2 regions of the Microbulbifer sp. ABM4_008 genome follow, and region 1 is predicted to be linked to the other one. Evidence: riboswitches for the same ligand, from Rfam matches in the RefSeq annotation. Region 1 holds a riboswitch; the other holds the start of a gene.
The links. A riboswitch is a leader RNA that binds a small molecule or an ion and turns the genes downstream of it on or off. The one in region 1 is predicted to bind thiamine pyrophosphate.
Positions count from the first base shown of each region.

Region 1 (8,443 bases):
GTTTTGGTTTCAAGATTTTCCCATGTAGTTTTAAAAGCGATTTCATATGGGGGGCAGTGATCTAAGGATCGAATAGGCTCGCGAAATTACTCAGGGTTAGTTTGTTGGATATTCCCTCTACTGGAGAGACGTTAGCTTAGATGCCAAAAAGCTTGCCTGGTTCTCATTTTTTGAACACGTTCTGAATAAAGCTTGCTGTAAGCGGCTGAAATGAGAATTGGTGAGTAAGATTGGTCAAAACCGGTAAAAGGAGAATTACCAGTGAATCGACTAAGGAATGTTATAGCAAAGTTAATGGCGTTGGGTATTTTGAGCCTAATGGGGGGGTGTTCAAAGGATGCGGAAATAACAGTAGGAACTAAAGTACTTGATCAACAACATATAGCTGCACGGATTGATGGCCAGGAGGTCAGCGTGGAGGCCTTGGATAAGGAGCTCCAGCTTGTGTTGTATGATATTGCTGAAATGGAGCATAAATTACGTCTCAACAAGCTGCATGAAATGATTGCCAAAACAGCAAAAGATGGTCAAGAAATAGAAGTTATGCTTCCCGTTCCAGAGCCACCACGGATAGATCTTGATTATGGCGGGCGCGCCGCTCGAGGAAATCCCGAAGCGCCTATAACAATTGCTGTGTTCTGCTCCTTTCAATCTCCCCACTGTAAATCCTTTCAGCCAACCTTGAGGCGTTTGTTGAGTGACTATTCTGGTTGGGTTCGCCAGGTAAATTTTGATTTTCCCCTTAAGTTCCATCGGGAGGGTATCAAAGCTGCTATTTCGGCTAAGTGCGCTGGTGAGCACAATATTTTTTGGGAATATCACGACGCCTTATACGCAAAAACTCCAAACCTTGGTGAGAAATCTTACTCCCAGACCGCAAGCAGTTTACTGATCGATGACAAGCAATTTAAAACCTGTATTGGAGATATGAATTATAAAGAAGTTGTTCTTGGGGATCAGGAAATTGCTTTAGGGCTTGGCCTTACAAATGTGCCGGTTGTTTTTATAAACGGTTTGTATCTAAAGGGCGCACGATCATTTGAGCAATATTCTTACTGGATAGAAAAGGAACTAATCAGGCTTGATATAGATCCTCAGCAAAAATATACATGGAAACAACAAAAAGATACTGAAAATCAATTACCTGTTACGGATCTACCTCTTGCCCTGGTAGGAGTTAGTGAATCGAGTATAGAGAATAAGTCCAAAGCTTTAATAGAAGTAAATGGGCAGAAGGCACAGAATTTTTCACTGGGGCAGTCTGTTCTTAAAGATGTCTTTCTGAAGCGTTTGAAAGGGCACTATGCCGTTATTGATAATCAGGGCTCCCTGGAGCGTCTGCTATTGCAAGGTGAAGAAGGTAATATTATCCCTTTAACTTTGTCCCATCAGCACGATGAGGAGCTGCGCAAACGTATTGAACAGCCTCAGGGAGAAAACGGTAAAAAACTAATCGAGCCGGCTGGTGTCTTGACTCTTGGGCAAGAGTGGTTGGCGAAGCAACTCGAACAACGAGAATTCTTGGAGGCTAAATTTATTGAGGCGGAGCTGGAAGTTGAGGGCCACCATTTGATGCGCTTGGAGGGTGTGGCTAACAATGAGTTCTTTACTGCACTTGGGTTCGAGGAAAACGATGTGCTGTTGAGAGTCAATGACAGTTGGGTCCACAGTGGTCAGAATGAGCTGTGGAATGCTCTTACCAGTGGAAAAGTAATTGATGTCGCCTTTATGAGAAAAGGTTTGCCGCATAGATTGCAGTATGTGGTTGAAGAGAATGGTTACTTTGATGAGGATTTAGGTAAGTGAATTGATTAGGGCCCGCAGTATATTATTGCGGGCCCTGAATTTACCGAGCAGTAAAAGTTACTTATTTATCCGGATTTCCTTGCCACAGTAGATCAGCAACAATATTTTGTCCTTGAATGCTTGGGTGGAAACAGTCCCCACCATCAATATCATCTTTATTAAACTGAAAAGTCCCGGCATTTAACTCATCCTCACCGGTATATTCAGCAACAACTTCTACCCCATTCATACCGTTGTAACTTTCTGCTTCCTCAACAAGGATTTCATTATAACGTTGTTGGGCTGCGGCTATTCCGTTATAACGAGTAGCAAAGCTCTCTCCATTCATCGAGCCGCCATTTGTTGCAATTCGGCAAATTCCGAAAGTCGACCAGACACTCTCGCAATCTACGCGGGAATTACCGCTTTGCTTATCCAGACCAGCTGCCCGGAGATCGTGTACTCGTGGTACTGAGCCGAGTACTATCGTTGAACCGTTAGGGAGACCATCGACTAATTTGTCCAGTCCAGCTTGAACTGCCGAGCGCCACTCGCTATCGGTGTAGAGTGGATCGTTACAGTTGGCTGGATCGACGCATTCCCGGTTACAGATGTCATTACCACCCAATACTACCTCGACATGATCAGGTAAATTACTTTGGGATAGAATCCGATCGGCTTGAGTGGAGAAGTTGTCGCCTCCACTACGCATCTCAGCACCGGATTCCGCTGCGCTTTTATTGGCAGCCATATTGGGGTAGTTAACTTTATATTTATCGTGAACACTCTCCACTGAATTGTCGTCGCCGTCAAACCAGGAATGCTCGGGTTGGTCTCCGCCGAGAAGACAAAACAGGTCCCAGAAATACTTATTGCGGGTACAGTCTGCACCGAATGCCATGGTAATACTGTCACCCGCAGCAACAGACTTGGAGGGGGCTGCCATTGCTGGCTGTATCGACAAGATGCTCAAACAGAGCGTTACTAGAACTCCATATTTATTCAACATTGTATTTTCTCCCACACCGACTTTCGCCGTAAGTTGTTATCGTTTTTTTCACTGCTCCGGTAAACGAGAAGGAGTGTAGGACGCACTCAGGTGTTGTGAGTGGTGAATGTTTGAGACCCTTTGGTCAGTTATCAATAAATTGAAGTCTGTTGGAGTTTTGTCGCCAAGAGCATTGATTACTTTATTGCGGTTCAAAGCTTTAGTTTTTCTGGCACAGTTTTATGCCATCTGTTCTTCCTCTGGTGCTTCCACTATACTGCGCTCTACTTGTCGGAGTGCCTGTGGGCTGAGATCGCTGTTGCGAGATCCGTTGAACCTGATCGGGGTAACCCCCGCGTAGGGAACAAGATCTGAAGTCGCCTGTTTTGTTACAGTTTGGCGTCTTTTCTCTTTGTATGTGCCCTGGATGCTGCGACCTTTAAATTCCCAAGTTTTAAGGTTACGCATGTCTGAGATCATTGAACAATCCGGTAAAGCCGGAAAGTCCTCCCGCGCTGCCAGTCGCGATTCCGCTAAAGAATTTCTTGAGAATCTCACGGTTCAGTCTTTCCCTAACTCGAGCAAGGTGTATTTGCCCGGTGAAACTGCCGACATCCAGGTTGGTGCTCGTCAGATCTGTTTGGGAGATAGTTTGGTAGGTGGGGATGCAGAGAATCCGGTGTTTGAACCCAATGAGCCCCTCACCATTTACGATACTTCGGGCCCCTATTCCGAGCCCAATTTTAAAGTGGATGTACGGGAAGGGCTGCCCAAATTGCGCCAGGGCTGGATAGAGGCCCGTAGAGATACCGAACTGCTGGATTCTCGCCAGGCGGCCTACAGCCAGAAGCGTATGGCGGACCAGGGGTTGGATCATATCCGCTTTGAAAACCTTCCCAGTCCTCGCCGGGCCAAACCGGGACAGAATGTATCTCAGATGCACTATGCCCGCCGCGGCATTATTACCCCAGAGATGGAATTTATCGCAGTGCGCGAAAATATGGGGCGAGCCAAGTTGGCAGCGGAAATGAGTGAAAGTGAATACCAGAAGGCACGTGATGGTATTTACATCCCCGAGCAAATCACGCCGGAATTTGTGCGCCGGGAAGTTGCAGAAGGGCGGGCAATTATCCCGGCGAATATTAATCACCCGGAAGTGGAGCCGATGATTATCGGGCGCAACTTCCTGTGCAAGGTGAATGCAAATATTGGTAATTCTGCTGTGACTTCTTCCATTGAAGAGGAAGTGGAGAAACTGGTTTGGTCTACCAAGTGGGGCGCGGACACGGTGATGGATCTGTCTACCGGTGCCAATATCCACGAAACCCGCGAGTGGATTCTGCGAAACTCGCCAGTGCCCATCGGTACTGTGCCAATTTACCAGGCGCTGGAGAAAGTAAACGGAATTGCTGAAGATCTTAACTGGGATGTGTTCCGCGACACCTTGATTGAGCAGGCGGAGCAGGGGGTGGATTACTTCACTATTCATGCTGGCGTGCTTTTGCGCTATGTGCCGCTCACTGCCAAACGTATGACCGGGATTGTCTCTCGCGGTGGTTCCATTATGGCCAAATGGTGTCTCGCCCATCACCAAGAGAATTTCCTCTACACCCACTTCGAGGAAATCTGTGAGATTATGAAGGCTTACGATGTGAGCTTTAGTCTCGGTGATGGCCTGCGCCCGGGCTCCATTGCGGATGCTAACGATGAAGCCCAGTTTGGCGAGCTGCACACGCTTGGCGAGCTGACTGAAATTGCCTGGAAGCACGATGTTCAGACGATGATCGAAGGCCCCGGTCATGTGGCTATCCATAAGATCAAAGAAAATATGGATGAGCAGCTGAAGCGCTGCCACGGCGCACCTTTCTACACTCTAGGTCCATTGACCACGGATATTGCTCCAGGCTACGACCACATTACTTCCGGCATCGGCGCTGCACTTATCGGCACTTACGGTTGCGCCATGCTCTGCTATGTGACCCCCAAAGAGCACCTGGGCCTACCCAATAAAGAGGATGTTAAAGAGGGCCTTATGGCCTATAAGATTGCGGCTCATGCCGCAGACCTGGCCAAAGGGCATCCGCGGGCACAGAAGCGCGATGACGCCCTGTCAAAAGCCCGCTTTGAATTCCGTTGGGAAGACCAGTTCAATCTCGGTTTGGACCCGGAGCGGGCACGCACCTATCACGATGAAACCTTGCCAAAGGAATCCGGCAAGGTAGCTCACTTCTGCTCCATGTGCGGCCCGAAATTCTGCTCCATGAAAATTACCCAGGATGTGCGCGATTATGCGGCCAAGCAGGAAGCGGCACAGGGCATGGAGGAAATGTCGATTAAATTTAAGGACATGGGTAGCGAGATTTATCACAAGGGCTAATGAGTATTTTGGGGGAGAGTCCTCTCCCCCAAGAATCGGATAGCAAAAGTATGGCGAGTGCATAGCGCATATCGCTGGGTGTCGATTTGGATTTGCGAAGATAGGTGGTCTGTGACAAGCGAAACCAAAGCCAAAGTAGCTATTGCCGGTGGCGGCCTGTTAGGTCGCTTGCTCGCCTGGCGGCTCTGTCAACGGGAACTGGATATCACCCTGTTTGAAGCGGGTGATTTGTCGGCGCCAGTCGGGGGAGCCTGCTGGACGGCAGCGGGAATGATCTCACCACTATCGGAATTGGTGCACAGCGATAAACAGGTTTACAACCTGGGGCTGAAAAGCCTTGAGCTTTGGTCTGAGTGGGCCCGGCAGCTGGAGGAGCAGAGCGGGCGGGACGTGGAATACCGCCGAGCGGGCTCAGTCTTGGTTGCTCACGGCAAGGATAAAAGTGAGCTGCTGCAATTCCTGCGGGAGCTGCAGGGCAAGTTGGGCGAGTCTGCCAGGGAACAGGTGCAGCCCCTCGATTGCAATACTTTAGCGAAATTAGAGCCCGCCTTACACGGCTTTGAACAGGGGCTTTACCTGCGGGGTGAGGCGGATATCAATAATCACCGCTTATTGCCTGCGTTACTCAGCGTATTGCGCGGAGGTGCAGTCACTCTGCGAGAGCACAGCAAGGTAAATTGCGAAGCTGGGCATATCTCTGTGAACTCGGAGCGTGAACAATTTGATTGCGTGATCGACTGCCGTGGTCTCGGTGCCAAGGGGCAGATTGAAGGCTTACGCGGTGTTCGTGGTGAGGTGATGGTGGTGGAATCTCGGGAAGTGGTTTTGCAGCGTCCAGTGCGGCTGCTCCACCCGCGCTATAAGCTCTACGCTGTACCACGCAGCGATGGACGCACAGTAATTGGCGCTACGGAAATTGAGAGCGAAGACCTGTCGCCCATTTCCGTGCGCTCCAGCATGGAGTTGTCTTCCGCGCTTTACTCCCTCAACCCGGCTTTTGCCGAGGCTCGTATTGTTGAGACCCGCGTAAATTGTCGCCCCGCCACTATGGATAATATGCCTTATATCCACAGCGAGGACGGGCTGATTAGGGTGAATGGCCTTTACCGTCACGGTTATCTTTTAGCGCCGGCAGTAGTGGAGCAAGTGGAGAATCAAGTGGCACAACAACTGTTACAGGTGGTTTGATGCAGGTACTAATTAATGGGGAAACACAGAGCCTTGAATCCCCGCTAAAACTCTCTGCGCTTTTACAGAAGCTCGGCTATCGCGGAGAAACGTTTGCCGTTGCGGTGAACGGTGGATTTATTCCCCGTACGGAATATAGCAATACTGAGATAAATAACGACGATAGCCTGGATATTGTTGCTCCGGTAGTGGGGGGGTAAAGGTGAGCGATCTATTAACACTTTACGGAAAAACATTTAACAGCCGGCTTTTGGTGGGCACCGCCCTGTATCCCTCCCCAGCGATTATGCGCGAATCCGTGCAAGCCTCAGCTTCGGAAATTATTACTTTGTCTCTGCGCCGGCAAAATCCGGCACAGCAACAGGACAATCGATTTTGGGATTATATTCGCGAGTCCGGCTGTCAGCTGTTGCCCAATACCGCCGGTTGTAAATCGCCGCGAGAAGCGGTGGAGCTGGCAAAAATGTCCCAGGAAATTTTCCAGACCGATTGGCTCAAGCTGGAAGTGATTGGTGATGATTACAATTTGCAGCCAGACCCCTTTGGTCTGGTAGAAGCTGCGCGGGAATTAATTCAGTTAGGCTTCAAGGTTTTGCCTTATTGCACAGATGACCTGGTTCTGTGTCGAAAACTTTTGGATGTGGGTTGCGAGGTATTAATGCCCTGGGGGGCTCCCATCGGTACCGGGCAGGGACTGCTCAATAAATATAACCTGCAAACACTCCGCGAGCGCCTGAGTGATGTACCGCTTATTATTGACGCCGGAATCGGTGCGCCATCACAGGCGGCAGAAGCACTGGAGATGGGCTTTGATGCGGTGTTATTGAATACCGCGATTGCAAAAGCCCAGGATCCGGTACTGATGGCTAATGCTTTTAAACTGGCTGTGGAATCCGGGCGCGCCGCCTTTAATGCCGGCTTGATGCTCAGGCGTCAAACTGCCAGCCCCAGTACCCCCACCCTGGATATGCCTTTCTGGCAGCAGGCAGAGAGCATATTGCAGGATTAGTATTTTTATGCGCGATCAACTCCAATTGAAAAAGCCAATTGTCTGGACCATTGCCGGCAGTGACTCCGGCGGTGGCGCCGGCATTCAGGCGGACCTGCTGACTTTTGCCGATCTCGGCTGCCATGGTTGCAGTGCTATCACGGCCAATACCGCACAGAATACGGTGGAAGTCACTGCAATTAATGCAGTTTCCCTAGAGGTCTTGGCTTCACAATTGCGGGCCTTACAGCGGGATCTATTTCCTGCCGCAATTAAAATCGGTCTGCTAGCGAATGCTGAACAAGTTGTTGCGGTGGCAGATTTTCTGCGCCAGCTGAAAGCGGTGCAGCCGGTTCCGGTTATTTACGACCCGGTTGCTGTTGCTACCAACGGAGCCGGGCTCACCGAAGGGAATATTACCGCAACGGTGTTGGCTCAGTTGATGCCACAGTGTGATCTGGTCACTCCCAATTTACATGAATTGGAATGGCTTACCGGAGCCAGTGTCACTGGTGCGGAATCTATTGTGCAAGCTGCGCGTCAGTTGCACGCCCACGGCGGTACTGCAATTTTAGTTACCGGCGGCCATACGCAATTGCGTGCGGGAGAAGTTACCGACTTACTGTGGGATGGTGAAAAAGCCGATTGGTTTATTGGCCGGGAAGTGTCCAATACGGGCACACATGGCACTGGCTGCACCCTGTCCTCCGCTATTGCCGCTTGCCGAGCTTTGGGCTACCCGTTGCGAGATGCCTGCGTTGTGGGTAAAGCCTATGTACAGCGGGGCTTGCGCCGGGGAAATAATGCACATATCGGCGCTGGTGCTGGACCTGTAGGCCACTGTGGCTGGCCCCTGGATTTAATCGACTTCCCGGAGATTTTAGTGTCGGGAGAAGAGCGTGCGCTGGATTATGGCTTTGGTGTGGCCCAGCCTCTTGTTCATGGGTTTGCCAAAACAGACTCTCAAGCATTGGGTTTATATCCGGTTGTGGATACAGTGGAGTGGTTGCAGCGCCTGGCTGAGCTGGGGGTGCGTACTTTACAGTTGCGAATAAAGAATCCGGGTAGGGACCTGCGCGAACAGATTGAGCGGGCAGTGGCTATTGGCAGGACGTAT
Region 1 is NZ_CM149970.1:1,200,298-1,208,740, forward strand. It holds gene ACYX4J_RS05245 (thioredoxin domain-containing protein) at 262-1,806, shown strand; gene ACYX4J_RS05250 (SGNH/GDSL hydrolase family protein) at 1,868-2,794, opposite strand; TPP riboswitch at 3,056-3,154, shown strand; gene thiC (phosphomethylpyrimidine synthase ThiC) at 3,240-5,150, shown strand; gene thiO (glycine oxidase ThiO) at 5,262-6,338, shown strand; gene thiS (sulfur carrier protein ThiS) at 6,338-6,538, shown strand; gene ACYX4J_RS05270 (thiazole synthase) at 6,541-7,347, shown strand; gene thiE (thiamine phosphate synthase) at 7,355-8,443, shown strand, end outside.

Region 2 (8,443 bases), 670 kb from region 1:
GGTCCAGGTTTGAAAGCGCAGCAAACAGCCCATCTATCGTTTTAAAACCCTCGGGTTTCTCTACCGCTTGTGCGTTGATAGCGATAAAGGTAAGTAGTATTGCAAAAAATGATCTGATCACAGGAGTACCTCTGTGGTTATTTTTTAGGGGTGTGAAAAAGGGGGGTATTTTAGCCGAGTCGGTCCCTAGTTGAATTACTTCGGTAGCAACCTCGAAAGCAACTTGGATTGCGCCGCAGTGACTGAAAGTCGCTTCTTGGGGATTGGGCCTATTCTAGCAGGGATTACTCAGCTGAGGCTGTGAGCCGATAGGCCTTTCAATAACTGTTGGGCTTTTTTCCCGATATATCTCCCTTGCTCCGGGGACCTTTGGGTTTGGTTACTCCATTGTACCCCGTGCCAGAGAATACAAAGGTAACCGTAGATCAGCTGCCATAACTCCAAGCGCTGATTGTCTTCAGGTGACACAGTGCGATTAAGATAGCACTCCAGTAAACTATTTTGCTCTCGCTGATTCAAGTTGTGTTCCTCTACCAAAACAGCGAGGTCATAGAATTTATCGCCCATTGCCGCGTACTCCCAGTCGATAGCGTATAGCTTGTCAGAGGGAGCCCAGATCAGGTTGCCGCCGGTTAGATCGTTGTGACACAGGCAAATTTCGTCGCCCATCCGATAAGCAGCATCAATTAATTGCGGAAGTTTCTCTTGCAGTGTGTCGAGCAAGTGGAAATAACTGGCTCGCTTGTCGATAAACTGCCTGTAACTTGAGATTTTCTCACCGATGTTTAATTGGGCATCAATTGCAGGGGAACCGTGTATACGGCGCAGCAGATCGGCAAGTTTTTCCAAACTGTGGGCGACATTTTTATCCCAGGGAGTGCCTTCAATATAGCGGGTCACCAAATATCGGTAATGTGGGTCACAGTAAACCAAAGGGGCACAGCTGTCGGAATATGTGGCAGCTTGCAGCGCCTGCTGTTCAGCAGCCCTGTCGAGATTGAGCTGATCGCTGATACTGGAGTTTATCCGCAGCACCATCAGCTGATCGGCGGACTCAACCAGAAAGGCGTTATTGGTCAGCCCCCCAGCCAGGGCCCTGACCACCGTGGGCCGGGCCTTGCTCCAATGATGCCAATCGTTGGGGATGATGTTGCTCAAGTCCTGGCTCATATCAGTTGGTCACTATGCCGCTGCCATTGTTTGAGGAGCGCTATCGGGTTGTTGTTTCTCTTTTCGGAAAATGGCCAACCACTGGAAATAGCCAATCACAACCAGCACCAGGTACAGCATAAACAATACGGCAGTAAGGTAGAGTTCTCTGTCCAGGTAGAGATAGATTGAAGCTCCGTCTACGACAATCCAGTAAAGCCAGTTCTCCAGTACCTTCCGGGTGACCATATAGGTGGTGACGATTGCCCCCAGAGTCGTGAATGAATCCAGGTAGGGGAGGGCGGCACTGGTGTTGCGATCCAGCAGGTAGCCGATCAGTAACGTCAGTATCAGGGTAGCGCCAATAACTATCGAGTGGGTTTTTCCGCTCCAGCGGTGGATTTTCAGATCGTCCTGCCGGTTGCGGTGATTTCGCCATTGCCACCAGCCATAAACCGCCATCAGCAGATAGAAAACCTGTAGAGCAGACTCCATTAACAGGCTGACATCCCAAAACAGAAAAAGATAGATCGCCGTACTGACAAAGGCGGCATACCAGCAGCTGATTTTCTCCCTCATGGCCAGAAGTAAATAAGCCAGAGCCAGTATTACAGCGGCTACCTCCCAGAGGGACATGGCCGCAATCGAAGCGCTGATTGCGGTGCTGATATCCTGGTCAAACATGCGCTTCTCCCGGGGCCAGGTCGCCGTCAATAAACTTACATACAAAAATGGCACGGCCAAACTGTTCGTAGGATTTGCGCATTTCCAACTTGAGCACATCCATCAGCAGATCGTAATCGCCAAACACCTGAGTACTCATTGTATTGGTGATTACCTTGAGTTTTGGATGGCTGTTTAACTGTGCGATAAACGCTTGAATAGCTGGGATGTACTCGTCCTTTAACGGATACATACTGATTTCGACAGAGAGCTGCATAATTCCCCTCTTGATAGAGAGTTTTGGAGCAGCGAAACGCTGCCCCAAAGTCACTGAGTGATTAGAAGGTGTAGGTGCCTGTTATCCCGGCAATCCGGGGCTCACCATACTGATAGTAGGGCTCGGGTGCGTAGCCATTGGCCGGGTTGTTGCCATACTGGTTACTGAAGTAAAACCCGCGCACATAGTAATCTTCGTCAGTCAGGTTTCTTCCCCACAGGGCAACATCCCAGTTATCTCCCTGGTAGGTCAGGCGAGCATTGACCAGTTCGTAGGCTGTGGATTTTTCGTCGTGGCTGTTTGAGAAGTAGAATTCGTCTTTACCCTCAAGCTCCAATCGCAAGATCAGGTTGGGAAGCAGATCGATTTCTGTACCGGTGAAGAACTGGTAGTTGGGGGCGTGAGCGATATCACGGCCATCCAGATCAACCGCAGCCAACACTGTTCCTGCGTAGTCATCGCGGGCATCGACATGGGAACTGCTTTCGTAGTCTTTAAATTCTGCATTCAGCCAGCCAGCAGAGGCGAAAAAGCGCAGGGCGTCGGTAGCCTGATAGTTCAGTTCCACCTCAAGACCAGTAGTGCTTCCGCCGGCAGCATTGGCAAGGTAGTCACTAAATGAGTAGTCGGCAGGGTTAAAGATAGAAACCTTGGCCTGAACGTCATCCCGGTCCTGGTAGAAAGCCGCAACCTGGGCTTGCAAACGATTCTCCAGCCAGCTGCCCTTAATACCTAATTCATAGTTGAGCATATGTTCGGTATCGAACTCGAACATGTCGCTGTTGATCTCAGTGTTGCTTGTTGATTCTGAGATGATTCTGCCGTTTACACCGCCGGCTTTATAGCCTCGGGAAACCGTAGCGTAGAGCAAGGTGTTGTCGGTGTAATGGTATTGCAGGGAGATATTGCCGCCCCACAGGTTTTCTCCATTATCTGCATCGATGTTATAGGAATCTGAGTAATCGGCTTCGCGTCTTTCCAATCTCAGACCGGTGATCAAGTTGATCGCAGGGGTGATTTCCGTAGAGAGCTGGCCGTAGATGGCAGAGTTTTCAGTATCAAAAGTGCTGCGGAAGCTCTGGTTGCGATTAAGGTCCTCGCGCTCCGTGCGGCCATAAAGGCCCACAACCCAGTGGCTGCGATCCCAGAATAACTTGGACTCTTCGGTAGAGAGTGCGCGAAGGTCAATGCTGATATTGTCTTTATCGCGCTGGTAATTATCCGTGGAGCTGTATTCCCAGGAATGAAAGCCGACATAGCTCCAATCCTCATCGTAGCCATATTCTGTATCTGAATCGGCGAGGCTGAGAGTGCCTTCTAGGGTAAAGTTCTCGTTGCCGGACCATTGAGCAGTCAATGCGCCGGCAAAGGTTTCCTGGCGATCCCAGCCGGGCTGGTCAGATTGCGTTTCGCGAGTGTTATAGAGAGAGAAAGCATCGTAGCCGTTATCAACGTCGATATAGAAGAGGGTAACGCCCAGCTTTAAATCGTCGGACGGGGAGTAGGCCAGCTTACCGCGCAGTACAGACTCATCAATATTGCTGGTGTCATCGCGGTTGAGATACACATTCTCGGTATAGCCGTCGGATTTGCGTTTGCTGGCAGCCAATCGATAGCCAAGAGCATCGCTCAAAGAACCACTGGTAGCCGCGGACAGACTCTGTCCATTGTACTCACTTAGCTCGGCGGACACCTTGGTGTTCGACTCACTGGTGGGCGCTGCACTGGTCATGTTGATCAGGCCGGCCAGGGCATTAGCGCCGTACACTGTACCCTGTGGGCCCCGCAGGATTTCCACTTGATCGATATCCAGGGTGCTGGCTGCGAGCCCCAGGCCAGTAAAGTCGATACCGTCGATGATCAGGCCAACTGAGGGGTTTACTGGGTCGATAAACTGGCTGCGCTCACCAATTCCGCGAATCTGTACAAATCGTCCCCTGGAGGCGCCGGAGGAAAAATTCACATTGGGCGCCATGTTCAAAAGCTGGTCCAGATTGGCCGCGCCCCGCGCATCGATCGCGCTTTCATCCAGCACGGTAACACTGGAAGGAAGCTCCAAAAGGTTGGTTTCCCGTAGCTGTGCCGTAACCACCACTTCCTCAAGCCCGGTTTCTGCGGTATTAGCGGTGGCGATACCGGCGAACAGGCTGCTGGCAAGGCTGACAGACCAGGCAATAGGGTGGGTGGGAAACTGTTTTTTCATGGTTCTCTCTCGAATAACGGCAGTGAAAGAGACCCGGAGTGCGACGTGGGGAGGTTTTGCTTTGTCTACCTATTCCTACGCCGGTATTAACCGGATCAGGTTCAAGGGTTTGTCGCGACAGACCAATTTGATCCCCGGACATCTCAGGCAAGGCCACCCCTTAGGTTTTGCGGGCGCGATGATAGCAGAAACTGGGGTATAAAGTGGTAAAAGCAAGGAAGGGAAAGCGCTTATGGATCAGGTATCTTACTTCAGTGGCAAGACGGCACTGATTACCGGTGGTGCTTCTGGAATCGGTGCGGCCTTGGCCTGTCGACTAGCAGCACTTGGGGCTCAAGCCATTATCGCGGATATCCAGCAGGACCTCGCTACGCAGGTTGTCAGCCAAATACAGGAGTCCGGTGGGAGAGCATCGTTTGTTCACTTGGATGTTCGTAACTTTGATCAATTTTTTCAGGTCATTAGTGAAATATCTCCGTTAGATTTCCTTTTTAACAATGCTGGTATAGGGGTGGGTGGATATTTTTCCGATCATAATCTTGAAGATTGGAAAGTGGCGATTGATATCAATTTGTTTGGCGTTATTCATGGGCTCCAATGTGGTTTCCAGGTCATGAAGCGTCAAGGCTCTGGCCATATTATCAATACTGCCTCAATGGCGGCTTTAGTTCCGTCGCCAGCAATGGCCGCCTACTCAGCCTCCAAGAGTGCTGTGGTGGCAATATCAAAGGCTATTCGCCCTGAAGCTGAGTCCTGCGGTGTTCGAGTGAGTGTTTTGTGTCCCGGGGCAGTATCAACGCCGATTTTGCAGGGAGGTGGCGTCAATGGGCGGATGCCAACCCCCATTCCTCCTCAACAGCAGGCAGAAATGTTCGAGCCTCTGGGGCCAATATCTGCTGATGCTTTTGCAGAAAAGGCTTTGTCTCAAATTGCAAAGAACAAAGAAATTATTGTTGTGCCAGCAAAACTTAAGTTGCTGTGGTGGCTGGAAAGATTGTTTCCCTCTTTGCTGTGTCGCCTTTCCTTTAAACAGATGGAAAAAATACTTCAGCCGTTGGGAATAAAATAATTGTATCTTTGGAAAGGCGGAGTAAATTGGGAAATGATAATGTCCTGTGACCACTGTGGTGAAGTTTGGGAGTTTTCTGCTAAGACCCTGTCGAATATTCAAGGGATAGCACGGGATTTTCCTGAGGGGCGCATTACTGCAAGCTTAGTAAAGGCGCTGAGAAGGGAACTTAAGCTGCCCATGCTCTACAGCAAAAATTTTGCTAATCATTTGACTATGAGAGAAGGTTGCTGTTTTTACTGCCAGGAGCCCCTGGGCATAGAAGAGGCGTTTATAAAACACTGTCGGGGCTGTGGAGCCTTGAATTTGGATCGCAGATTCGCTTAATGGAGAGCAGCTAATTTAGAAGCGCCCGGCGTGCCAAATTATCAGCATGCCGGGGTGGTGTAGGGGAATAACGGAAGTGATTACTTCTTCACCAACAATAACCCTGTTTCAGTATGGTCGGTATAAGGGAACTGATCGAAGAGCGCGAAGCGCTCAATGCGATGGGTTTTGGTCAGCGACTCCAGGTTTTCCAATTGGGTTTCCGGATTGCAGGAGATATACAGGATTCTCGGGAAGCGGGCGACCATCGCACAGGTGTCTTCATCCAAGCCCGCTCGGGGGGGATCAACCAGGACGGTGGAGAAGTCGTAGCTATCCAGATCTATATCCTTAAGGCGACGAAAGGGGCGTACCTTATCGATGGCCTGGGTAAACTCTTCACTGGATAGACGTACGATATCCAGATTGGTGATCTGGTTGTTGGCGATATTCTCCTGGGCCGAATTTACCGATACCTTGGAGATTTCAGTGGCCAGGACCTTGCGGAATTTCTCGCTGAGCGGGATGGTGAAATTGCCATTGCCACAGTAGAGCTCCAGCAGATCGCTATCACTGTCTCCGCAGGCACTTCTCGCCCACTGGATCATGGAACGACAGATCTCTCCATTGGGTTGGGTAAAGCTGCCTTCTACCTGTTTGTACTGGTAAGTTTTCCCATCGATATCCAGTTTTTCGGTAACGAAGTCACGCTCCAAAACCACTTTTTGCTTGCGCGAGCGCCCCAAAATCGGGAATCCCAGCTGAGCCTGGAGTGCTTTGGCTTCCAGCTCCCAGGCTTCGTCCAGTTTCTTGTGGTATATCAGCGTAATCAGCGCATCACCACTCAGCGTGGTAAGAAACTCGGCAGAGAACAGGCGCTTGCGCAGGACTTCGCTATTATTGACAGCAGCCAGCACCTTCGGCATCAACTGGTTCATCAGCTCAGAGCCGACGGTAAACTCATCGATGATAAAGGGCTTCTTGTACTCACCCTGGCGGTACATGGCGTAATTGGCTACACCTCCCTCATGCCACACCTTGAATTCGGCGCGCAGGCGGTAGTGAATGGGTGGGGAGGGGAAGAGTTCCGGCTCCAGGTCAGTGAACTTGCTGTAAGCCTCTTGCAGGCGCTCGGCCTTGTTTTGAAGCTGTTGTGGGTAGTCGTCAGTATTAACGCGGTACAGTGCCATATTACAATGCGGTGTCAGTACAAAAAGCGGGCGCGAATTATATAGGAAACCGTATGGCAATAGGTGAGATAAAAATTCCGGTTCATGGGCAGGGGCTTCACGAGTTTACCGGCAGTGTAGTTGATTGGGTCAGTGAACAGTCCCTCGATGAAGGCTTGTGTACGCTTTTTATACAGCACACCTCTGCAAGTTTACTGATCCAGGAGAATGCCGACCCCAGCGCGCGCCGTGACCTTGAGAGCTGGCTCAATCGACTGGTGCCGGAAAATGACTCGCTTTATACCCATACCCTTGAAGGGCCAGATGATATGCCGGCCCATATCAAATGCAGCCTTACCGCGACCAGCTTGTCCATTCCAGTGCAAAAGGGGCGCCTGATGCTGGGTACCTGGCAGGGGATCTACCTTTGGGAGCACCGCCATCATCATGGGGCTCGGCACGTTATCCTGCATATCTGATTCAATACCGCGCGTTGGTGGCGATAGCTAGACGGCTACGCCAACTGCCTGGCAGTACTGGTCGATCAATGACTGGGTTGCGCGGGCCCTCTCGATTGCCTGGATACGGTCAACTTGATTATCTGGCCCTGTTAAGCAGCAGAAGTTTTCGATCATCTGTACCGCCTGCGATTGCTCTATTGGTACTTGCTGGTGTTCGAACTTATCTGGCGATGCCTGCCCCCGGCGAACCACAAATTCTGGCGTATATTCAGGATTGTAAAAGGCTGCGCTGTCTCTCCAGTCGAGTACAAAGTCGTCTAGCTGGATCAGGCCGCTTTCTCCCAGAATGTCCAGGTCCATTTGCCAAACGCCTGAGTCATATCCGAACTCAAAAGTTGAAGTTTGCCCGCTGGCAAATTCAATCAGGCCCGCACCGCTAATAATGGTCCCTGTTTGTGAGTCCCGCTTTATCGCTCCTGAAATTGCCTTTATTGCTCCTGTGGGGCGCATATATTCGACGATTGCACGCATGTTGTACCAGCCGATATCCCCGATTGCGCCAGTGGGTTCTTTGTGTGAATCGAAGCGAATATTGTTGCGGTCCATCATAGAGGCAAAAAAGGCGCTGCGAATTCTATTAACCGGGCCCAGATATTTTTTTTCCCACTGAATAATTCTGGCCGTGCGAGGGTGATGGGTGAAATGTGTGGCATCCATAAATGCCAACCCTTCAGACTGAGCCCGGGCGGCAATTTTGTCGACCGAGGCAGTATTGAGAAAAGGTTTTTCACAGAGAAGATGCTTATGGTTGGCCAGTGCCGCGAGGCAGATTTCCTCACGACTGGTGGTGGGGCTAGCCACGTAAATGGCATCCGAATCTTCCGCCTCTACCAGTGACCTCCAATCCGGGTAGACATTCGGAATCCCGTGTTCGCAGGCGAACTCTTTGGCCCGTGTGTGCCGTCTGCTGGCGACGGAGGAAAGGCTGGCACTGTCTGCCTGGCTGATGGTTCGGGTGGTAAAGTCAGCGATTATTCCTGTGCCAATAATTCCGAAGCGTATGTTTACCATTGATGATTGCCTTGAGATGGGGGCGAGAGCAATTGAGTGCCGGTCTAGTGATGTTTAGAGTAAATTATAGGAGGC
Region 2 is NZ_CM149970.1:1,870,409-1,878,851, forward strand. It holds gene ACYX4J_RS08200 (nuclear transport factor 2 family protein) at 1-121, opposite strand, end outside; gene ACYX4J_RS08205 (phosphotransferase) at 289-1,170, opposite strand; gene pnuC (nicotinamide riboside transporter PnuC) at 1,183-1,833, opposite strand; gene ACYX4J_RS08215 (hypothetical protein) at 1,826-2,089, opposite strand; gene ACYX4J_RS08220 (TonB-dependent receptor) at 2,151-4,292, opposite strand; TPP riboswitch at 4,348-4,463, opposite strand; gene ACYX4J_RS08225 (SDR family NAD(P)-dependent oxidoreductase) at 4,525-5,361, shown strand; gene trmA (tRNA (uridine(54)-C5)-methyltransferase TrmA) at 5,769-6,857, opposite strand; gene ACYX4J_RS08235 (secondary thiamine-phosphate synthase enzyme YjbQ) at 6,911-7,315, shown strand; gene ACYX4J_RS08240 (Gfo/Idh/MocA family protein) at 7,343-8,368, opposite strand.
Region 2: another riboswitch for thiamine pyrophosphate. It lies ahead of ACYX4J_RS08220 (TonB-dependent receptor); the one in region 1 lies ahead of thiC (phosphomethylpyrimidine synthase ThiC).